Actinocorallia herbida: one gene and its partner. The protein of the gene in region 1 interacts with the protein of each later gene in a pairwise test. Links are inferred from orthologs where the notes say so. Each region holds a gene or a part of one and is shown in the gene's direction. Other genes may lie near its edges. The genes, in order: mobA and glp.

Evidence for each region.
Region 2: the proteins of mobA (region 1) and glp interact in binary tests that used the Escherichia coli proteins (3 or more experiments, as listed by UniProt). The link is inferred for Actinocorallia herbida from one-to-one orthologs.

What each region holds. Positions count from the first base shown.
Region 1 is NZ_RJKE01000001.1:6,716,648-6,727,639, reverse strand. The notes cover bases 3,658-6,356. They hold mobA (molybdenum cofactor guanylyltransferase), read left to right. Parts: upstream 3,658-4,570; coding sequence 4,571-5,143; downstream 5,144-6,356. Other genes in these bases: EDD29_RS30670 (winged helix-turn-helix domain-containing protein), read right to left, coding at 5,912-6,356; EDD29_RS45840 (hypothetical protein), read left to right, coding at 5,706-5,849; EDD29_RS30675 (hypothetical protein), read right to left, coding at 5,387-5,602; EDD29_RS30680 (DUF6457 domain-containing protein), read left to right, coding at 5,140-5,370; moaA (GTP 3',8-cyclase MoaA), read left to right, coding at 3,658-4,540. Outside these bases: EDD29_RS30715 (CehA/McbA family metallohydrolase), read left to right, coding at 1-234; EDD29_RS30710 (RtcB family protein), read right to left, coding at 239-1,432; EDD29_RS30705 (PaaI family thioesterase), read right to left, coding at 1,525-2,043; EDD29_RS30700 (hypothetical protein), read left to right, coding at 2,335-2,904; EDD29_RS30695 (CGNR zinc finger domain-containing protein), read left to right, coding at 2,932-3,477; more of moaA, read left to right, coding at 3,545-3,657; more of EDD29_RS30670, read right to left, coding at 6,357-6,670; EDD29_RS30665 (AarF/UbiB family protein), read left to right, coding at 6,731-7,897; EDD29_RS30660 (thymidine kinase), read left to right, coding at 7,942-8,592; EDD29_RS30655 (low temperature requirement protein A), read right to left, coding at 8,702-9,865; EDD29_RS30650 (low temperature requirement protein A), read right to left, coding at 9,980-10,992. UniProt on the Escherichia coli protein: Transfers a GMP moiety from GTP to Mo-molybdopterin (Mo-MPT) cofactor (Moco or molybdenum cofactor) to form Mo-molybdopterin guanine dinucleotide (Mo-MGD) cofactor.
Region 2 is NZ_RJKE01000001.1:9,772,675-9,783,752, forward strand. Bases 4,784-7,568 are described here. They hold glp (molybdotransferase-like divisome protein Glp), read left to right. Parts: upstream 4,784-5,468; coding sequence 5,469-6,668; downstream 6,669-7,568. Other genes in these bases: galU (UTP--glucose-1-phosphate uridylyltransferase GalU), read left to right, coding at 4,784-5,437; moaC (cyclic pyranopterin monophosphate synthase MoaC), read left to right, coding at 6,665-7,210; EDD29_RS44700 (MogA/MoaB family molybdenum cofactor biosynthesis protein), read left to right, coding at 7,207-7,568. Also shown: EDD29_RS44660 (M15 family metallopeptidase), read left to right, coding at 1-845; EDD29_RS44665 (FmdB family zinc ribbon protein), read right to left, coding at 940-1,266; EDD29_RS44670 (potassium/proton antiporter), read right to left, coding at 1,323-2,837; EDD29_RS44675 (NAD(P)-dependent oxidoreductase), read right to left, coding at 2,898-3,881; EDD29_RS44680 (5-formyltetrahydrofolate cyclo-ligase), read right to left, coding at 3,892-4,497; more of galU, read left to right, coding at 4,532-4,783; more of EDD29_RS44700, read left to right, coding at 7,569-7,695; EDD29_RS44705 (GNAT family N-acetyltransferase), read left to right, coding at 7,732-8,337; sepX (divisome protein SepX/GlpR), read left to right, coding at 8,540-9,226; EDD29_RS44715 (hypothetical protein), read right to left, coding at 9,261-9,920; EDD29_RS44720 (helix-turn-helix transcriptional regulator), read right to left, coding at 9,917-10,177; EDD29_RS44725 (helix-turn-helix transcriptional regulator), read left to right, coding at 10,292-11,078. UniProt on the Escherichia coli protein: Catalyzes the insertion of molybdate into adenylated molybdopterin with the concomitant release of AMP.

The sequences.
Region 1 (10,992 bases):
GTGCCCGAGATCCTCGACCCGCGAGGCGCCTACGCGCACACCAGCCCCGTCCACGTGGACGTCTCGGGCCGGACCGTCGCCCGGGCCGAGGACCTGCGCTGGTGCCTGCGCTGGATCGAGCGCCTCGGGGCGCTGCTGGCCGAGCGGGCCCGCGACCCCGACCCGGCCCTCCCCGCACTGCTGGAGAGGGCCGCGTCGGTCTATCGCGACCGCCTGCCGGGACTCGGCCCCTGAAGGCTCAGCCCTTGATACAGATCAGCTGCCGAAGATGCGCCACGACCTCCACGAGATCGCTCTGCGCCGCCATGACCGACTCCAGGTCCTTGTAGGCGCCCGGGATCTCGTCGATGACGCCGGAGTCCTTGCGGCACTCCACGCCCTTGGTCTGCTCGGCCAGGTCCTCGACGGTGAACCGCTTCTTGGCCTGGTTCCGGCTCATCCGCCGGCCCGCGCCGTGCGACGCGGAGTTGAACGCCGTGGCGTTGCCGAGGCCCCGCACGATGTAGGTGCCCGTCGCCATCGAGCCCGGGATGATGCCGAGATCGCCCCGGCCCGCCCGGATCGCCCCCTTGCGGGTGACGATCACCTCGACGCCGTCGTACTCCTCTTCGGCGACGTAGTTGTGGTGGCAGGAGATGGGCTCCTCCCACCGCACCTTGCGGCCCCGGAACTGCGCGACCACGGCGTTGACCGTCAGTGCGAGCATCATCGCCCGGTTCCGCCGGGCGTATTCCTGCGCCCAGAACAGATCGTGCCGGTAAGCCGCCATCTTGGGGGTTCCGGTAAGGAATACCGCGAGGTCCGGATCGGGTAGATCCTGGTTGTGCGGGAGGTTTCGGGCCGCCTCGATGTGCACTTCCGCGAGCTGGTTGCCGATGCCGCGCGAACCCGAATGCAGCACCACCCAGACCGCGCCGGCGTCGTCGGCGCACAGTTCCCAGAAGTGGTTTCCGCCGCCGAGCGAGCCCATCTGCTTGCGGGCCCGGCCCATCTCCCGGCGCACGGCCGGGTGGAGCTCGTCGAAGGACTTCCAGAACTCGTACCAGCCGCGCTCGCGCAGGCCCGCGATCCCGGAGGGATCGACCTCGCCGCGGTGCATCCCGCGCCCGACCGGAAGGACCCGCTCGACCTTGGCGCGCAGCGGCCCGAGGTCTTCCGGCAGGTCCTCCACCGTCAGGGAGCTCTTGACCGCCGTCATGCCGCAGCCGATGTCCACGCCGACCGCGGCGGGCGACACCGCACCGCGCATGGCGATGACCGAGCCGACCGTCGCGCCCTTTCCGTAGTGGACGTCCGGCATGACCGCCAGACCGTGCACCCACGGCAGCGCCGCGACATTCCGCAATTGCTCCAGCGCCTGCTGCTCGACCGTTTCCGGGTCGGCCCACATGCGGATCGAAGCGGATCCGCCGGGAAGCGTCGTGAATGGCATCACCATCTCCTTTTCCTCGTCCGATTCGGTGGGCGCCGGGATCGATCAAAGCCGAAAGAGAGGGGGAGATCAAACCATTTTCCGGCGACCGCTCACAGATCCGGGTCGTGCGGCTTCGCGTCGGCGACGGGGCGCAGCGACGGGCGCAGCGGCACGATCATCATCGAGAAGTCGGCGGTGGCCACGATGCGGTCCTCGGGATCCTTCACCCGGCACTCCACGATGACGAGCTGGCGCCCAGCCTTGATCACCTCGGCGTACGCGAAGACCGTGTCGCCGTTGGGCCTGCCCAGGTACCGCACGTGCAGATCGGCCGTGACCAGGCTCTGCTCGCCCGGCCTGAACCCGCTGCCCCGCGCCGCCGCGGTGCCCGCCGCGACGTCGATGAGCGTGGCGATCGCGCCGCCGTGGAGGTTGCCGGTGCTGTTGAAGGCCTCCTCCCGGACGGGCATCGACACCACCGCGTGCCGCGCCCCGATCTCCACCACCTCCAGGGCGAGGAGGTGGTGCAAAGGGGTGTTGCGGCGCAGTTCGTCGCGGATGAAGGCCCGGTCGGCCTCCGGGAGGTCGGCGACCCTGATCACCCCGTCGCCCGACATCTGCTCGCTCATGCCTGCTCCCCTCTTCCCCCGGCACGCTTCGCCCGTCGCGCGCATCCCCGTGCGCGCGACGACCTATTATCCGAGGACCCCTGCGCCGACTCCGGTGAGGGGTGCCGCGCGCGTCGACGGCCCACTTCGATAACTCCCAGTATTCACCCGACTGCAAATCTGTGCTGATGGGGGCCAAAGTTCTTCGTCGCCGTAACACACGTGATAAACCGGTGCAGCGCCCACCGAAACCGGTGCCGGCCGACCGGGATGTCTTTAGGTGAGTGTTCAGTGTTCGAGGAGGGTGTGCCGATGAGGCACGCGCGCGACGGGGCGACGGCGGCGATGAACGCGGCCTCCCAGGTGCTGGCCGCCCGCGGCAAGGCCGAGCCACAGGAGTTCGACAACGCCGACGTGCAGTGGGCCACCCGCGCGCGCGACGGGGTCTGGGCGCCGACCCGGGACCGCCAGCGCATCCACGTCGGCATCGACTGCCCGCCCGACCGGGCCGCCACGGTCCTGCGGCCGAGCCTGCGGGTCTTCGTCGGCATCGACGTCGACACCGACATCGTCGCCCAGACCACCGCGGACGGCATCCGTCTCGTCACCGTCGTGCACGGCCCAGAGGCGCCCACGTCCTTCCGGTTCCCCGTCGGGCTCGCCGAGGGACTGGCCCTGGAGGCGATGCCTTCCGGCGGGTTCGACGTGGTGAACCTGCGTTACGGGGCCACCGTCGGGCGCTTCTACACCCCGTGGGCCTGCGACTCGCTCTTCCGCCCCCTGGCCGCGCGCTGGGAGCTGGACGGAGGCGCGATCGTCATGCGGCTGCCGCACGAAGGGGCCGCCTACCCGGTCGTCGCCGATCCGCACTACGGGATCTGAGCGCGTGCAGGGCACTACACTGCCCCCATGATTTTCACCCACGACACCGAGCACGCCCTCGACGTCATGGTGGATCTGGTCAACAGCGCCGCCGACGGCGCCGAGGGACTGCCCGACCTCGCCGCGCTCGCCGTGTTCGTCGACGGCACGGGGGCCAGCGACGTGCCGCCGCTGACCGCGGCCGACCTCGCGGAGGTGCGGGCGCTGCGCGCGCGGTTCCGGGAGATCTTCGACGCCCCCGAGACCGCGCGGGTGGTTCCGCTGATCAACGGGCTCCTCGCCGAGGTGCGCACCGCGCCCTACCTCACCGACCACGACGGGCACGGCTGGCATGTGCACTACTTCGCGCAGGGCTCCCGGATAGGCGAGCACCTGGCCGTCGACTGCGGGATGGCGCTCGCCTACGTCGCGGCCGCGGGCGAGCTCGACCGGCTGAGCTCCTGCGCGGCCGAAGGCTGCGACCGGGTCCTGGTGGACCTGTCGCGCAACCGCTGCCGCCGCTTCTGCGACAGCCGCACGTGCGGCAACCGCGCCCACGTCGCCGCGTACCGGGCGCGCCGTCGCGCGGGATAGCCGCTGTGCCTGCGCCTTGCGCAGCCGCCTATGCTGGGGTGATTCGCGGGTGAGGGAGTTGAGACGGGTGCTGCTCGACGGGCACGGCAGGCAGGCCACCGACCTCAGGGTCTCACTCACCGACCGGTGCAATCTGCGCTGCTCGTACTGCATGCCGCCCGAGGGGCTGGACTGGCTGCCCAAGGCCGAGGTCCTCACCGACGACGAGGTGGTCCGGCTCATCACGATCGGCGTCGAGCGCCTGGGCATCACCGAGGTCCGCCTGACCGGCGGGGAGCCCCTGCTGCGCCGCGGGATCGTCGACATCGTCGCCAGGGCCGCCGCGCTGACGCCGCGCCCGGAGGTCTCCCTGACGACCAACGGCATCGGCCTGGCCAAGGTCGCCGGCGCGCTGCGCGAGGCGGGCCTGGCCCGGGTCAACGTCTCCCTGGACACCCTCGACCGCGACGTCTTCCGCAAGCTCGCGCACCGTGACAGGCTTTCCGACGTCCTCGACGGGATGGCGGCCGCCGCGTCGGCCGGGCTCACGCCGGTCAAGGTCAACGCGGTGCTCCTGCGGGGCGTCAACGAGGGCGACGCGGTCCCGCTGCTGCGGTACTGCCTGGAGCACGAGTACGAGCTGCGCTTCATCGAGCAGATGCCGCTGGACGCCCAGCACGGCTGGCAGCGGGAGACCATGGTCACCGCGGAGGAGATCCACGCCCGGCTGGAGACCGCCTTCACCCTGACGCCCCTGCCGTCGGCGGACCGGGGGAGCGCGCCCGCCGAGCGGTTCGCGGTCGAGGGCGGAGGGCTCAGCGGGCGCGTGGGCGTCATCGCCTCGGTCACCCGCCCGTTCTGCGGGTCCTGCGACAGGGTGCGGCTGACGGCCGACGGCCAGATCCGCAACTGCCTGTTCGCCCGCGAGGAGTCCGACCTGCGGGCGGCGCTGCGCGGCGGCGCCTCGGACGCCGAGATCGCCGAGCGCTGGGCGGCCGCGGTGCGCGGCAAGAAGGCGGGCCACGGGATCGACGACCCGTCCTTCCTCCAGCCCGACCGCCCGATGTCCGCGATCGGCGGCTGACCGGCCGGAGATCCGGGAAGGGGTGCTCCCGTGAGCACAGTGCAGACGGACGGCGCGGGAAGTCCCGGCGCGCCCTATGACGCGGTGATCTTGGCCGGCGGGGCCGCGCGAAGGTTCGGCGGACAGGACAAACCAGGCGCCCTGGTCGGCGGTGTGCCGCTGATCGAGCGGGTGGCGAACGCCGTCGCCGACGCCTCCCGCACGATCGTCGTCGGACCCGTGCGGCCCGGCATGGAGGCGGTGTTCGTGCACGAGGACCCGCCGGGCTCAGGACCGGTGCCCGCCCTGCGCGCGGGCCTCCAGATCGTCTCCGCGCCCCGTGTGGTGCTCCTGGCGGCCGACCTGCCCTTCCTCACCGCCCCGGTCGTCGCGGGCCTCCTGGCGCACCCCAACGCCGTCCTGGTGGACGCGGGGGGCCGGGACCAGTGGCTGACGGGCGCGTGGGAGACCGACACGCTGCGGACCGCCCTGGAGACGTACGGGGGCGGCTCGTTGAGGGGCCTGCTCGACCCGCTCTCCCCGGTCCGGGTCACGGCCGACGAACACTGGTCGGACTGCGACACGCCCGAGGACCTGGCCCGGGCCGAGGAGAGGCTGCGTTGAACGAATGGCTGGCCGAGGCGAGTTCGGCCCTGGGCCTGGATCCGTCGGTCCTGGACCGCGATCTGGTGCTGGACCTGACCAAGGACGTGGCCCACGCCGTCGCCCGCCCCGCCGCTCCGCTCACCGCCTACCTGCTCGGCGTGGCCGTCGGGCGGGGCGCCGATCCCGTGGAGGCGGCGGAGCGGTTGAGCGCGCTCGCGCGGGCTCGTGAGGGCGCCGAAGGCTGAGCCGGGCCTGGTCCGGTCAGCCGTCGGTGGGGGCGAGATCCCCGACGGGGACGACGTCCTTGAGGAAGTCGCGGCGGTCCAGGAACTCCGAGAGGCTCACGCGGTGTTCGTCGCAGGCCGTCCAGACCTTGCGCCGCTCGGGCGTGTGCAGCTTGGGGTTGTTCCAGCGCAGCGCCCACACGCCTTCGGCGCGGCAGCCCTTGGCGGAGCAGATGATCTCGGGGTTGTGCACCGTTTGTCCGTTCTTTGTCTGCTGTGGATGTCGTTTCGCCGGGATTCCCGGCAACGTGGACCTTGCGCCTGAAATCGGGCGCCCCAGAGATCGGGGGACCATCATGGGTGACAGGAAGAAGCCGGCCAAGACTTCCGGTAAGGCGAAGAAGGCCGCGCTCAAGGCTAATCGCACCGCGAAGCAGGAGAAACGCCAGGCCCGGGACGACCGCCCGATGGCCATGCCTCCGGCGCACCGGGAAGAATAACCGGCGGTCTGAGGGCCGGGGCGCGGACGCGGCAAGGCGTCCGCGCCCCGGCGCGTCCGCGGTCAGGCGCGCAGCGCGGTGCCGCCGGACCCGCGCAGCCGCGTGGCGAACCTGTCGCCGACCTGGCGCAGCCGCAGCTCCAGCACGTCGTCCAGCAGGTCGAGCTCGGCGGTGGTCGGCACGACGCCGCCCGCCCAGCCCGTCACCAGGGTCCGCCACAGCAGCACATGCCCGTGCTGCCCCGCCGGGTAGTGCGCCGCCGCGGCCTCCGGGGCCTCGAGCAGGATCTCCGCGACGGAGTTGAGCAGCGCGATCCGGACCGGGCGGGCCGCGGCGGTCGTGAACGCGCGGGCGATGGCGAGCTCGGCGCTCAGCAGCGCCGCGGGGGCCGCGCCCGCCGCGCTCAGCTCCTCGAAGCGGGCGAGCGCGCCCACGGCCGCGGTGTGATCGTGCGCGCCGGGCCTCGCCGCGACGAGGCGGGCCGAGCGCGTCAGCACGTCGTGGTAGAGATCCAGCGTCCCGGTGAACACCGCCACCGCGGTGTCGGGGAGCCGCGCGGCGTGCCGCAGCACCACCCGGCAGATCTCCAGTCCGCCGTCGCGGCCGAGATCCCGCACCACGAAACCCTTGCCGCGGCGCGCCTCCACCAGCCGCGCCGCCTCCAGCCGGACCAGGACGAGCTGGGCCGTCGCGCGGTTCACCGAGAACTCCTCGGCGAGCTGCCTCACCGACGGAGCGAGCGTCCCCGCCGGGTACGCCCCGGCGACGATCCGGCCCGCCAACGCGTCGGCCATGTCGGTGACGACCGTCGGTGCACCCACGTCTCCACCCTCCCGCAAGTCCGTGTCCGGGGAAGTTTAGACGGGTATATTCCTAGCGCGATGCGCGACGACGATCTTCAGGAGAGGATCACCCGGCATCTGTTCGAGGTGCTGAGCGAACTGCGCGTTTGCGTCACTCGGATGGCTCGGGTCCTGCCCCTGTACGAAGAGCTCCTGCCGGAAGGCGCAGGGCCGCCCTACCGCGCCGCGCTGACCCGGTTGCGGGGCGCGGCGCCCGTCATGCTGCCCGGCGCCGTCCACCTGGAGATGGCGCGCGACCTCGGCCCCGACTGGTCCGGGCTGTTCCGGATGTTCACCGACCGGCCCGTCGCCCTCGCCACCCACGGCCAGGTCCACCGCGCCGTCTGGCACGATGGGCGCGAGGTCGCCGTCAAACTCCAGTTCCCCGGCGCCCGCCAGGCCCTCGAGTACGACCTCGGCCAGCTGGACCGGCTGTCCCCGCTCACCGCGGTCCTGCTGCCGGGCGCCGGATCGGTCTCCGCCGGACTGCTGGCGGTCCTCGCGCGGGAACTCGACACCGGACGCGAGGCCGAGGGGCAGCGCGCGTTCGCCGCGGCCTTCGCGGGCGACCCCGACTTCCGGGTCCCGGCCGTCGTCGCCCAGGCCGGATCCTGCCTCGTCACCGAATGGCTCGGCGGGCGTCCGCTCGTCGCCGTGGCCCGCAGCGGCACCCGGACCGAACGGGACCGCGCGTCCCTCCTGCTGTTCCGGTTCGCCCTCGCCGCGCCCGCCCGCTGCGGCCTCGTCCACCTCGACCCCGATCCCGCCAACTTCCGGCTGCTGCCCGACGGTCGGCTCGGCGTCCTCGACTTCGGCGCGGTCGGCGCCCCCCACCCGCCCGCGCTCGGCAGGCTCACCCGGACGGCGGCGGGCGGGAGGCTGCCCAGGATCGTCGCCGCGGCCCGCAGCCACGGCCTCGCGGCCGGCGGCACGGACGCCGACCTGAGGCCGTTCGCCGCCCTCCTGCGCTCCCTGACGGCGTTCGTCCGGGAGGACACCTTCACGTTCAGCCCGCGCTGGGTCGCCGACCGGGTGAACGAGGCCACCACCCCGGCGATGCTCACCGCGGCCCGCCACCTCACCCTGCCCGCGGACTACCGGCAGACCGCGCACGTCCTGCCCGCCCTGCTCGCCGTCCTCGGCGCGCTGGGCGGCAGCGGAAGGTTCCGGGACGAGGCGGCGGCCCACCTGCCGGGTTTCGCCTGAACCCGAGTACCGGGCATCGGCCGTGCGTCATAGACTGACACCCCGTGAGTGATCTGTCGGCATTGTCATCGGTTCCGCCCGCGGGAGTGAGCGGCCTCCACCGCGACGCGGTGCTCAAGTTCTTCTATGGGCCGATGGACTGCGGCAAATCCACCCTCGCCCTGCAGATCAACTACAACCACCGCAGGCAGGGCAGGCGCGGTCTCGTCCTGACCAAGCACGACAGGTCCGGCGGTCCGCGCGTCACCAGCCGGATCGGCCTCGACGGCGACGCCTACGAGGTGAGCGACGACTGCGACCTCGGCGAGCTCGTCCGCCGCGCCCAGCCCCGCCTCGACTACGTCGTCTGCGACGAGGTGCAGTTCTACACCGTCGCCCAGGTCGAGCAGCTCGCCGACCTCGTCGACGACTGCGACATCGACGTGTACGCCTTCGGCCTCGCCTCGGACTTCCGCGCCGAGCTCTTCCCCGCGGCCCGCCGCCTCTTCGAGCTCGCCGACGAGGTCTCCCGCCTCCAGGTCGAGGTCCTGTGCTGGTGCGGCCGCCCCGGCCAGCTCAACGCCCGCACCGTCGGCGGCGAGCTCGTCCGGGCCGGCGAACAGGTCGTCATCGCCGACACCGACGACTCCACCGAGGTCCGCTACAAGGTCCTGTGCCGCCGCCACCACAGAGCGGGCGACCTCGGGCGGCTCTGAGGTCGCGGTCCGCCTCACCCGTGCCAGGCCCCCGGCGGGGCCGTGATCGGCCGCCTCCGAGCAGCCGTCCCGCTTCCGGCCTGCGCCTTCTCAGGGGTGCCCTCGCGGGTCAGGCGGGTTCGGGGTCGAAGGCCGGGACGGGTCGCGCGCGGGCGGTGCGGACCTCCTTGTAGGCGACCAGGGCGGCCAGGCAGAGGGCGGTGAGGGGGACGGCCGCGGGGGTGAAGGTCGAGGCGGCGAGGAAGCCGATGGTGAGGACCAGGGGCAGGTAGGGCTCGGTGCGGTGGTGGTGCAGGACCCACAGGGCGAGGAGGAAGACGGCGACCGGGAGGGTGACGGAGGCCGCGGCGACCGTGTCGGAGACGTGCGTCTCGTGTTCCAGATGGGCGGCCGAGACCGACAGTCCCGCGCCGACGGCGGCGCTCGCGGCGAACACCGCGTAATGGCCGTAACCCCAGATGAACCCGGCGCGCGAGTCCGTCAACCTGCCGGAGGGGTCGCGTGAGAAGTACAGCCACCACAGCGCGCTCATGATGACGACCCCTCCGAGGCCCGTCACGATGAGCCGGACGCTCACGCCCGCCTCGAAGGCCGCCTTGAACGCGAGGGTCGCCGCGGCCACGGACTCGCCCAGCATGATGAGGGTGAACAGCCCGTACCGTTCGGCGATGTGCCGCGGATGCCAGCTCGTCCGCCCGGCCCGCTCGGCGACGACGGGTACCCCGGCGTCGAGAACGGCGAAGGCGATCCACGCGGGGACCCGGTAGGACTCGGGGAGGAAGAGGAACGCCACCCACAGCGTCTGGACCGCGAACAGGCCGCCCGCCATGCGCAGCGCGGTCGTGCGGCCCGCCGGGTCGGCCGCCGCCGCGCGCAGCCACTGCCCGATGAGCGCGGTGCGCATGACCACATAGCCGACGATCATGATCGTGAAGTCGCCGTCGTCGAAGGCGCGCGCGACCCCGGCCGCCACGATGAGCGACCCGGTGATCTGGATGAGGACGGCGAGCCGGTACGGAACGTCGTCGGTGTCGTACGCGGAGGCGAACCAGGTGAAGTTCATCCAGGCCCACCAGATGGCGAAGAACACCATCAGGTAGGCGCCCACCCCATGCGCGACGTGCCCTTCGCCGACCGCGTGGTGCAGGGACGTGCCGGCCTGGGCGACGGCCACGATGAAGCACAGGTCGAAGAACAGTTCCAGGGGGGTCGCGGCCCGGTGCTCCTCGGCGAGGTCCCGGGCCCGCATCCGCTTGTGCCACGCATAAGCCATGAACGGGCATCTTAGGCGCGCCACCCTTTGCTCGGGAACCTCCCCTTCAAGGTGGCACGCCCTCGCCGGCGCGGTCTCCGCCCGTGCCGGATCCCACGCGCGGCGGGGCGCCCCTCATGCGGCCGGGGCCGGCTCCGCGCGGGCGTGCTGGATCTCCCGGAGCGCGACGAGCGCGGCGAGGAGCAGTCCGGTGACGATGACGGGCGTGGGCGTGAACGTCGCGGCGAGCACCAGGGCCGCCGCGGCGAAGGCGGGCACGGCGGAGCCGCCCGCGCGCCGGTGCAGGAACCACAGCACGACCACGAACACCGCGACGGGCACCGTCACCGAGGCCGCCGCGAGAGCGGCCGGGATCTCCGCCTCGCCCTCGGCCCGCGCCGCCACGACCGCCAGTCCGGCCCCGACCGCGGCGCTGGCCGCGAACACCAGGTAATGCCCGTAGCCCCACACGAACGACGCGCGCGCCGAGGTGAGCAGCACCGCGGAGTCCCGCGAGAAGTACAGCCACCAGAGCGAGGCCATCACCAGCACCCCGCCGAGCGCGGTGACGACGAGTTCGGCGGTGCGGCCCGTCGCGAACGCCGCCTGGAACGCCAGCGTCGCCGCCCCGACGGACTCGCCGAGCACGATCAGGGTGAACAGCCCGTACCGCTCGGCGATGTGCTCCCGGTGCCAGGACGTCTCGCCCTGTGAAGCGACGATCGGGACCGCGAGGTCCAGCAGGGCGCACACCACCCAGGCATATCCGACCAGTCCGTGCGGCACCCACAGGAAAGCGACCCAGCAGCACTGCACGAGGAACAGGCCCGCCGCGCACCGCACGGCCGTGGCCCGCCCCGCCGGATCCTCGACGGCCGCACGCAGCCACTGGCAGATGAGGGCGGCCCGCATCACCGTGTACCCGATGACGACGACGGTCCAGTCCTCGGACTCGAACGCCCGGGAGACCCCCGCCGCGATGATCAGCGACCCCGTGATCTGGACCAGCACCGCGAGCCGGTAGGGAACATCGTCGGTGTCGTACGCGGAGGCGAACCAGGTGAAGTTCATCCAGGCCCACCAGATCGCGAAGAACACCATCAGATAGGCGCTCACCCCATGCCCGACATGTCCTTCGCCGATCGCAT
Region 2 (11,078 bases), 3.1 Mb from region 1 along the record:
AGTCCAAGAAGAAGCTCAGGGGGACGTTGTCGGAGCTCGCGGAGGCCGACGCGGAGTTCGAGAAGATCCGGGGGCCGCTCGCGCAGCTCGCCAACTCGGCTTATCAGGCGCCGGCCGCGTCCGGGCCGCTGTCGATCTTCGGGCCGGGAGGGGCGGAGGCCGCACTGCACGGTTCCGCCGATGTGGCGTTCCTCGCGGGGGCCGACGAGGCGCTGCTCGACACGGCGGAGGAGCTCAGGGAGCGCAGGGAAGGGCTCGCCGACGACGCGCAGAACCTCCAGTCGCAGACCAACCTCGACCAGGCGAAGATCAAGAAACAGCAGAAGACGCTGTTCAAGCGGATCGAGGAGCTGAACGGCCAGCTCACCAAGATGCTGAAGAACCTCGACCTCGACCGCGACACCGAGCTGACGCTGATGTGCGACACGAGCCTCGTCGAGGACTCCACGAAGTTCCCCAATGGCCTCATCCCCGGCAAGTACCTCTGCAAGGTCCCGCAGAAGGGCTACCTGCTGCGCGCGGACGCGGCCCTGGCGTTCGTGAAGCTCAACGCGGCCTACAAGAAGCGGTTCGGCGTGGACATGTGCGTCCGGGACGCCTACCGGGATCTGGCCGAGCAGCAGCGCCTCTACTACGAGAGGCCCGGCTTCGCGGCGATTCCCGGGCACAGTAACCACGGTCTCGGCCAGGCGCTCGACCTGTGCGGCGGGGTGCAGACGTCGGGGTCGCTCCAGTTCAACTGGCTGGAAGCCAACGCGGGCACCTACGGTTGGTTCCACCCGTCCTGGGCCTACAGCAGCCCGTTCGAGCCGTGGCACTGGGAGTTCGGCACCGAGGACCGCTGACGTCCTTCCGGGGCGGGTCGGGGCCTGGAAACGCCGAATGCGCACATCCCCGGAGGGACATGCGCATTTCTTCAGGCGCCGGCCGCCCCGTCCGTCAAGCGGACGGGGTGCTGGACGCGCTGGACGACGAGGAGGTCGACGGGGTCGAGGACGACGACTCGGCCTTGGCCGGGGCCGAGGACTCGGTCTTCGTCTCGGTCTTCTTCTCCGCGGAGGTCGTCGCCGGGGTCGTGGACTTGCCGGAGCCGCGGCTGTCGTTGCGGTAGAAGCCGGAGCCCTTGAACACGATGCCCACGGCGGAGAAGACCTTGCGGAGGTTGCCGCCGCAGTTGGGGCACTCGGTCAGGGCGTCGTCGGAGAACTTCTGGACGACTTCCAGCCCCTCGCCGCAATCAGCGCACGCGTACTGGTACGTGGGCACGGTCACTCCTTCGCAACACTATTGGCACTCGGCATCGCCGACTGCCAATAGTACGTCTAGTCTCCGCGCTCTCCGAACCAGCCCGCCAGCTTGCCCCGCCTGCTCACCGCGCGCAGCCGCCGTTCCGCCTCGTCGCGGTCCTCTGCGGTGGTGACGACCAGGAGCTGGTCGCCGCCTTGCAGGACGGTGTGGTCACCGGGGACGAAGCTGTGCTTTTCCACCAGATGACCTGCGCCGACGGTCTCCCGGAGCACCATCGTGATCTGTGCGCCCTTGGGCAGCCGGAGTTCGAAGACCTCCACGCCGGAGAGCTTGGAGTCGTCGGGGATCTTGACCTGGAGAAGGTCGGCCTTCAGTTCCTCCAGCGGGGCCGCCTCGACGCCGAGGTCGGTCGCGTGGGCCTCGTCGGTGATCTTCAGCAGCTTGGCCAGGAAGGGCAGGGTCGGCCCCTGCATCATGGTGAAGATCACCACGATGATGAAGACCGCGGAGAACAGCGCGTCCGCGCCCGCGACGTGCTCGGTCATCGGCACCGTGGCGAAGATGATCGGGACGGCGCCGCGCAGGCCCGCCCACGACAGGAACGCCTTCTCGCGCCAGCTCACCCCGAACCCGGTCGTGGCGACGAGGACGGACAGCGGACGGGCGACGAAGGAAAGGATGAGCCCGGCGACGACCCCGAAGACGAGCTGTCCGGGCAGCTCGGAAGGCGAGGCGAGGAGGCCGAGCATGATGAACAGCCCGATCTGGGCGAGCCAGGCGACGCCTTCGGCGAAGCCGAGGGTCGCGGGCCGGTGCGGCAGCTTGGAGTTGCCGAGGACGAGCGCGCCCAGGTAGCAGGCGAGGAAGCCCGACGCGTGCAGCATGGTCGCACCGCCGTAGGCGGCGAATCCGAGCGACATCACGGCGAGCGGGTAGAGGCCGGACGCCGGGAGGGCGACCCCGCGCAGGACCCGCGCGCCCGCCCAGCCGATGGCGAGGCCGACGAGCCCGCCGACGATGAGCTCGTAGAAGAGGACCCCGAAGAGTTCTCCCGGGCCCGTCGCGTCGTGCTCGACGCTGCTGAGCATGACGACGAGGATGACGACGGGCGCGTCGTTGAAGCCGGATTCCGCTTCCAGCATGCCGGCGAGCCGAGGCGGCAGCGGGAGCCTGCGCAGCACGGAGAAGACCGCCGCCGAGTCCGTCGGGGCGAGGACGGCGCCGAGCAGCAGCGCGATGCGCCAGTCGGCGCCGAGCAGGTAGTGCGTGGCCGCGGCGACGATGACGATGCTGAGCGAGGTGCCGACGATGGCGAGCGACAGCGCGGCCGGGACGCCGCCGCGCACGTGCCGCCAGTTGGTGGTGAGGCCGCCTTCGATGAGGATGATGACGAGGGCGGTGAGCCCGAGGGTCTGCGCGAGCTGGGCGTCGTCGAACTGGATGCCGATCGGCCCGGATTCGCCGAGGAGGAGCCCGAGGCCGAGGTAGGCGAGCAGACTCGGCAGACCGAGCCGGTACGACAGCCGGACCGCCACGATCGCCACAAGGACCATCACCGCGCCGAACGCGAGCCACTCGTCAAGCCCCACAGATCACCTCCGTCGGGCAATTATCCCGAACGGATCAGGAGGGATGAGACGTCGTGGCGTTCAGGGGGCGGCCGGGCGGCGGATGACGCGGGGGCCGAGGCCGTTCAGGACGTGCTGGACCGGCTCTCCTCGGACGAGCCGGGTGAGGTTGGCCACGACCTCGCCGATGATGGCGATCTGGGCCTGACCGCTGGCGCCCGCGGCGTGCGGGGACAGCAGGACGTTCTCCTGGGCGCGCAGCGGATCGCCGGCGGGCGGCGGCTCGGTCTCGAAGACGTCGAGGGCGGCGCCCCCGAGCGCGCCGGACTCCAGCGCGGCGAGCACCGCGGCGTCGGGGACGATGCCGCCGCGCGCGACGTTGACCAGCAGCGCGCCCGGTGGCAGCAGCGCGAGTTCGCGGGGGCCGAGGAGCCCGGCGGTCTCGGGGGCGAGCGGCAGCGCGACGACGAGGATGTCGCTGACGGCGAGGAGTTCTTCCAGCGGCAGGTAGGCGGCGACGGATTCCGGCTTGGGCGTGCGGCTCCAGTAGGAGACCCGGCAGCCCAGCGCGCTGAACAGCCGCGCGGCCTCGGCCCCGATGGCCCCTTGGCCGACGATCCCGACGCGCTGGGCGTGCAGTTCGCGGCCGCCGATCTCCAGCTGCGGCCAGCCGCCCTCGCGCATCCGCCGGTCGGCCCAGGCGAGCCTGCGGCAGAGCGCGAACGCCGCGCCGACGGCCCACTCGGCGACGGCCCGGGTGTTGGCGCCCGGCGTGTTGGCGACGGCGACGCCGGCCCGGGTCAGCGCGTCGAGGTCGCAGCTGTCGACGCCGACCTGCGGCATCTGCACGAACACCAGGCGCGGCGCGGCGGCGACCGCGGCGGCGTCCATGGCCAGCGCGCCGGTGAAGTCGCCGACGACGGCGTCGGCTTCGGCGAGCGCCTCGTGCAGGCCCGCGGTGTCACGGGTGCGCGGCACGACGAACTCGGCGTGCGCCCTCACCTCGGCGAACAGGGCGTCGATGAGCTCCACCGGCAGCGGCGGCAGCGCCGCGATCCTCCACATGGACCGCACCCTAGGGGACGGCGCCGACGTTTCCCGGCCCTGTCCCCAGCCTGTGGAAACCCGATGGCGTGGCGACCGCGCGGACCGGGACGTCGTGCGGCTCGGCGGGCACCTCTTCGAGGAACTCGGCGTCGTAGACGACCCCGACCGTCAGGATCGCGGGGCCGACGCGGGCCAGCGCCCGGTCGTAGAACCCCCCGCCGCGGCCGAGCCTCCTGCCGTGCCGGTCGACGGCGAGGGCCGGGACGAGGACGACGTCGGTGGCCTTGATCGCGTCGACGCCACGTACCGGCTCCGTGGGCTCCAGAAGGCCGTAGGGGCCCTCGCGCAGTGAATCCGGTCCTTCGTACGAGGCCCAGTCCAATTCCCCGTCAGGGCGGACGACAGGGAGGAGTACGTACGATCCACGCTTCCAGAGCGCGAACAGCAGGCTTCTCGTGCCCGGTTCGTTACCGACTGAGACATATGCTGCGATTGACGAAGCCATCTCCAGCTCGGGGACCGTGAGGAGGACGTCGCGTATCGCGGAGCTTGCCTGGTCTTGTTCGAGACTGGGTATGACACTCCTCGCATGACGTATATGGGTTCGCAACGAGGGCTTAACGTCTTCCTGCACCCGACACTCCCTTCAGTTGACTAGGGTTTTTCCTATGGCCGACATCTCACCCGTAACCAAGGCAGTGGTTCCCGCAGCAGGACTCGGCACCCGATTCTTGCCCGCGACCAAGGCGACGCCCAAGGAAATGCTGCCGATCGTGGACAAGCCCGCGATCCAGTACGTCGTCGAAGAGGCCGTGTCCGCAGGGCTCTCCGACGTCCTCATGATCACCGGTCGGTCGAAACGCTCCATCGAGGACCACTTCGACCGCGCGTACGAGCTGGAAGAGGCCCTCCGGCACAAGGGCGACACCGCGCGGCTCGCCTCCATCCAGGAGTCCGCCGAGCTGGCGCAGATCCACTACGTCCGCCAGGGCGAGCCCAAGGGCCTCGGCCACGCCGTGCACTGCGCCGCCCAGCATGTCGGCAACGAGCCCTTCGCGGTCCTGCTCGGCGACGACCTCATCGGCTCCAGCGACCCGCTGCTCAAGCGCATGATCGAGGTGCGCCAGCAGTACGGAGGCAGCGTCGTGGCCCTCATGGAGGTGCCCGCCGACCAGGTCTACAAGTTCGGCTGCGCCGCCATCTCCGCCAACGTCGAGGACGACGTCGTCGAGGTCACCGACCTGGTCGAGAAGCCCTCCGTCGAGGACGCCCCGAGCAACTGGATCGTCATCGGCCGCTACGTCCTGGACCCCGAGGTCTTCGACGTCCTGGCCAAGACCCCGCCCGGCCGCGGTGGTGAGATCCAGCTCACCGACGCACTGCGCACGCTCGCGACGATGCCCTCGGAGAACGGCGGCGGCGTCCGCGGCGTGCTGTTCCGCGGCAACCGCTTCGACACCGGCGACAAGCTCGACTACCTGCGCACGGTCGTGCAGTTCGCGGCCGAGCGGGAGGACCTCGGCGCCGACTTCCTGGGCTGGCTCCAGGAGTTCGTGGCCGACCGCTCTTCGTGAAAAGCGCCTCCGGCGTGAAATACATGGGGGCATGAGAAGCGTCTCCGACCACCTCGCCGCGATCGTCGCCCGGCTCACGCCCCTGCCCCCGCTGGAGCTTCCGCTGCTGGAGGCGGCCGGGACGGTGCTCGCCGAGGAAGTGTCCGCATCCGTGGACCTCCCCCCGTTCGACAACTCCGCGATGGACGGTTACGCCGTGTGCGCGTCCGACCTCGCCACGCTCCCCGTGACGCTACCCGTCGTCGCCGACATTCCCGCGGGAGACCTCGCGGCGACGGGTATCGGCCCGGGTTCCGCGGCGCGCATCATGACCGGCGCCCCGCTCCCGGACGGCGCCGACACCGTCGTCCAGGTCGAGTGGACCGACGGCGGAGCGCGCGAGGTGCGGATCGACCGGGGCGCCCCGGTCGGGACCAGCATCCGGAGGGCGGGCGACGACGTGCGGCGCGGCGACGTGGTCCTGGTGGCGGGCACGCCGCTGGGCGCTCCCCAGATCGGCATCGCGGCCTCGGCGGGCCGCGCCCGCCTGCGGGTGCGGCCCCGCCCCCGGGTCGTCGTCATGTCCACCGGCGACGAGCTGCGCGACCCGGGGACCCCGCTGGCGCACGGCCAGATCTGGGACTCCAACAGCTTCATGCTGGCCGCCGCCATCACCGAGGCGGGCGGCGTCGCGGTGCGGAAGTCCTTCGTGCGCGACGATCCCGACACCGTCAAGGCGACCCTCGACGAGCAGCTCGCGCACGCCGACGTCGTCATCACGACCGGCGGTGTGTCCATGGGCGCGTACGACGTCGTCAAGGAGGTGCTCTCCCGAGGGGGAGAGGTCGAGTTCGAGAAGGTCGCGATGCGGCCCGGCAAGCCGCAGGGCTTCGGCCTCCTCGACGGGAGAGTCCCCATCTTCACCCTTCCCGGCAACCCGGTCAGCGCTTACGTGTCGTTCCAGGTGTTCGTCCGTCCGGCGCTGCGCTACCTCCAGGGACTCGCGCCCGAAGGGCTCCCGTCCGTGACGGCGGTCTCCGAGACGCCGTTGACCGGGGTCGTAGGACTCCAGCAGTACCTGCGCGCCGAGCTGACGTTCGCCGACGGCAGGTACAGGGTCCGGCCGGCCTCCGCGCAGGGTTCGCACCAGACGGCGGCGCTCGCCTCCGCGTCCGGCCTCATCGTCCTTCCGGCCGATGTGGCGGAGCTTCCTGCGGGTGCCGAGATCGAAGTCCTTAGGCTGCCCTCGTGAAGTTCTCCCATCTCGACTCCTCTGGCGCGGCCCGCATGGTCGACGTCTCGGCCAAGGACGTGACGGTCCGCACCGCCACGGCCCGCGGCTTCGTCCGGCTGTCCGCCGAATGCGTCACCGCCCTGCGCGACAACGCGGTCCCGAAGGGCGACGCGCTGGCCGTCGCCCGCATCGCCGGGATCATGGGCGCGAAGAAGACGTCCGACCTCGTGCCGATGTGCCACCCGATCCCCATCCACGGCGTGAAGGTCGACCTGGAGGTGACCGACGAAGGGGTCGCCATCGAGGCGTTCGCCAAGACGGCGGACAGGACCGGCATAGAGATGGAGGCCCTCACTTCCGTCACCGTGGCGGCCCTCGCCCTGATCGATATGGTCAAGGCGGTCGATCCCGCCGCGGTCATCACCGACGTCCGGGTCGTGGAGAAGACCGGAGGCAAGACCGGGACCTGGAACCGGCCGGCCGACGAGGCCGACGAAGAAGCCGACGAAGCCGAAGAAGCCGAAGAAGCCGACGAAGCCGACGAAGACAAGGACACATGACCGTGCGCGCGCTTGCCGTGACCATCTCCACCCGCGCGGCGGGCGGCGTCTACGAGGACCGCTCCGGCCCGCTGCTCGCCGAACTCCTGCGCGAGTGGGGCTGCCAGGTGGAGGGCCCCCGCGTCGTCCCCGACGGGGAGGCCGTCCTGACGGTGCTCAGGCAGGCCGTCGAGGACGCCTACGACGTCGTCGTGACCTCCGGGGGCACCGGCCTCACCCCGACCGACCAGACGCCTGAGATGACCCGTGCGGTGCTGGAACGGGAGATCCCGGGCATCGCCGAGGCGATCCGGCAGCGCGGGTCCGTCGCGACCGCGATCCTCTCCCGGGGCCTGGCGGGGACCGCCGGGCGCACCCTCATCGTCAACCTTCCCGGCTCGACGGGCGGGGTCCGCGAGGGCATGGCGGTGCTCGGCCCGGTGCTCTCCCACGCCGTCTCGCAGATCCACGGTGGAGACCATCCGCGCCCGACGGATGGCGGATAGGCCCTTCGCCGCGCAATCATGGTGATTGTGGAACGGATGCGAGGCTGGCCGGTCACGTTGACCGAAGGGCCGGTGGGGTTGCGGCCCCTGCGGTTGCGGGACGCGGCGACATGGCGGGACGTCAGGGTGCGCAACGCCGAGTGGCTGCGGCCCTGGGAGCCCACCAACCCCGAGACGCCGCTGTTCCGCAGCGGTCTCGGCCCGTACTACAGCATGATCCACACGATGCGGCGGGAAGCGCGCAACGGGCTCTCGCTGCCCTGGGTCGTCACCTACGACGACGTCTTCGTGGGGCAGATCACGGTCGGCGCGATCGTGTGGGGCTCGGCCCGCAGCGCCCAGGTCGGCTACTGGGTCGACCGCGCCTACGCCGGGCGCGGCATCACCCCGACCGCCGTCGCCCTCGCCGTCGATCACGCCTTCTTCACCGTCGGGCTGCACCGGGTGGAGGCCGCGATCCGGCCCGAGAACGCCGCGTCCCGGCGGGTCGTGGAGAAGCTCGGCTTCCGCGACGAGGGGGTGCGCCGTCGCCAGCTGCACATCGACGGGGCGTGGCGCGACCACATCTGCTACGCCCTGACGTCTGAGGACGTACCGGACGGACTGGCCGCCCGATGGCGGGCGAGGAGCGCACGGCACTAACGGCAAACCCCGGATGATCCTCACGATCGAGAAAACTTCGCTCAAGAACGGGTCATCACTGGAGAGATCTCACGACACACCGCCCCCAGTGCTCGTCAAGACCTGACCCCGGTCCTACCGTCACGGACGTGAGCATGCCAACTTCCCGGAGCCGCATCGCTCCCGGGAGTGCTCGCCCAGAGCCGGTCCGGGAGGGATGTCGATGAGCAGCACCCTCCTTTACCTGGCGATCGTCGCCGTCTGGGCCGTGGTGCTCGTGCCGATGTGGCTGCACCGCGACTCCGACGCGTCCTCCGGCTTCACCCGGCTGCTGGGCCGCCGCCCCCAGGCCGCCGAGTACGACGACTATCCGTTCGAGCAGGGCGAGGCCGAGTCCGTCGAGGTCACGGGCCGGAAGCCCGGATTCCAGGCCCCGGAGCCGACGGTCGAGGCCGCCGGATCCGAGGAGCCGGACGACGACCTGGACGTCCCCGAGCCCGTCCGCCGCCCCGCCCGTCAGCCGCTCACCCATGGCCACCGCCGCGCCCGCCGCTCGGCCGTCATAGCCCGCCGCCGCCGCAACACCACGACCCTCACCCTCTTCACCGCGGTCTCGCTCCTCTCCGCGCTCTTCACCCTCGCCCCCTGGTGGATCGCCCTCCCACCGTTCCTTCTCTTCGCCGCCCATCTGGCCCTCCTGCGCACCGCCACCCGCATCGACGCGGTCCGCGCGGCCGAGCGCCGCGCCGACGCGGCGGCCGACGCCGCGGCCCGCCGCGCCGCGGAGGCGGCGGCCCGCCAGGCCGCGGCACTCCGCCCGAACGCCGACATCCTCCCCTTCGCCGCGCGCCCCGAGCCCGTCGAGGTCTTCGACCAGTTCGCCGACCAGCCGAGGGCCGTCGGCAACTGAATCCCTCCGGGCCGGGGCCGGCCGGGTGGCCGCCTCAGCCGGGAAGCGGGGGCGCGTCGGGGGAGTCGCCATCGCCGTCGCCGAACCCGTCGCCGTCCTCGTCCTCGTCCACCAGGGGATCGGGGGCCTGCCAGGTCGCCACGACGAGCGGCAGCAGGGCGTGCGTCCCCAGCAGGGCGAACAGGATGAGGAACAGCGCGGCGGCCGGGATCCGCGAGTCCCGTCCCTCGTTGGCGAACATCGTCACGACGAGGGCGACGGCCATGACGACGGTCGTGCACCGGTGCGCGGTCGAGAACGCGCGGAGCCTGGCGGTCCGCTCCCGTTCGTCGAGTTCCCGCTCGGGCCGCGACGTCATGCCGCGGGTGAGCGCGATGAGCGCGCCGCCCAGCGGGAAGCCCGCCACCAGCAGCACGCCGAGGATGACGAAGTTGACGATCATCGCGGTGTCGCTCGGGGCCAGCACCCAGGAGGCCGCGGCGTCCGCCCAGAGCAGTGCCAGGCAGGCGCCGCCCGCGACCGCCAGCGCGCGCCGCGTGCGCCGCTTGCGGTACCGCGCGGGCATGCGCTGGTCCAGCTCCGCGTCCAGGACGCGCATGCTCTCCGCGCGCCGAAGGCGTGCCTTCGCCTTCTGCTCGTGCCACCAGGAGGGGCCTCGGTGGTCGTGGTTCGCCTGCCGTTCTTCGTGCGTCATGAAGTGCTCCCGATCCGTGGGAAGGGTTCGAGGGAGAAGATCACCTCGACGGGGACCTCGAAGTAGGCGGCGATGCGCAGGGCCAGGTGAAGGCTGGGGCTGTACTCGCCGCGCTCTAGATAGCCGATGGTCTGGTAGTGGACGCCGAGGGCGGTGGCGAGGTCGCGGCGCGAGACGCCGCGCTCGGCCCGCAGCATCGGGATCCGGTTGTGGACGGTTCCTTCGTCCTTCCTGCCGACGGACATCACGCCTCGCATCTCTTCGATCGTTGATAGCAGTTGTACTACATTCCATCGCAGATTCACAATGAGATGGGAGGGGTGTGGGTGCTGAGGTGGAGGTACGCCCCTGATGTCGTTTAACTTCCTGTCATGACCGTCATGAGCAGGGAGACCCGCACGCTGCCCGCGCTCGCGGCCGGGCCGGTCGAGGTCCCGTTCGTGATCCTGGGCTGGCGCGAGCTCATCGCCCGCGACACGACCTGGAACGAGCACTCCCATCCGTTCCACGAGCTGCTGTGGAACGAGCGGGGCGCGTCCACCGCGGTCGTGGGCGAGCGGGTCTGGACGATCACGCCGACGCTCGGCATGTGGATGCCCGCCGGGGTGCTGCACTCGGGCTCGGCGATCGCCGGAACGCTGTGCCGCGCGAACTTCTTCGGCTTCGGCACGATGACGCCGCTCGCCGACGCGCCCGTCGCCGTCGAGATCACCCCGCTGCTGCGGCTCCTGCTGGAACGCCTCGCCGACGGGTCGCTGCCGGACCGCTCGCGTGCGGTGACCGAGGCGATGGTCCTCGACGTCCTCGCGCCGTCGCCGCGTGAGCTGCTGCTCCAGATGCCCACGTCGGACCTCCTGCGCCCCATCGCCGACGCGATCCGCGAAGTCCCCGGAGACCAGCGCACCCTGACGGACTGGGCCCGCCACCTCGGCGTCAGCCCCCGCACCCTCACCCGCGCCTTCAACACCGAGACCGGCACGAGTTTCGCCCGCTGGGTCGCCGCGGTCCGCGCCCAGCACGCGGTGGCACTCCTCACCCGCGGTTGGGAGGTCGACGTCGTCGCCGAGGAGGTCGGCTACCGCTCCGCCAGCGCCTTCGGCGCCGCCTTCCGCCGCACCACCGGCCTCACCCCGGGCACCTTCCGCTGCGCGGACACGG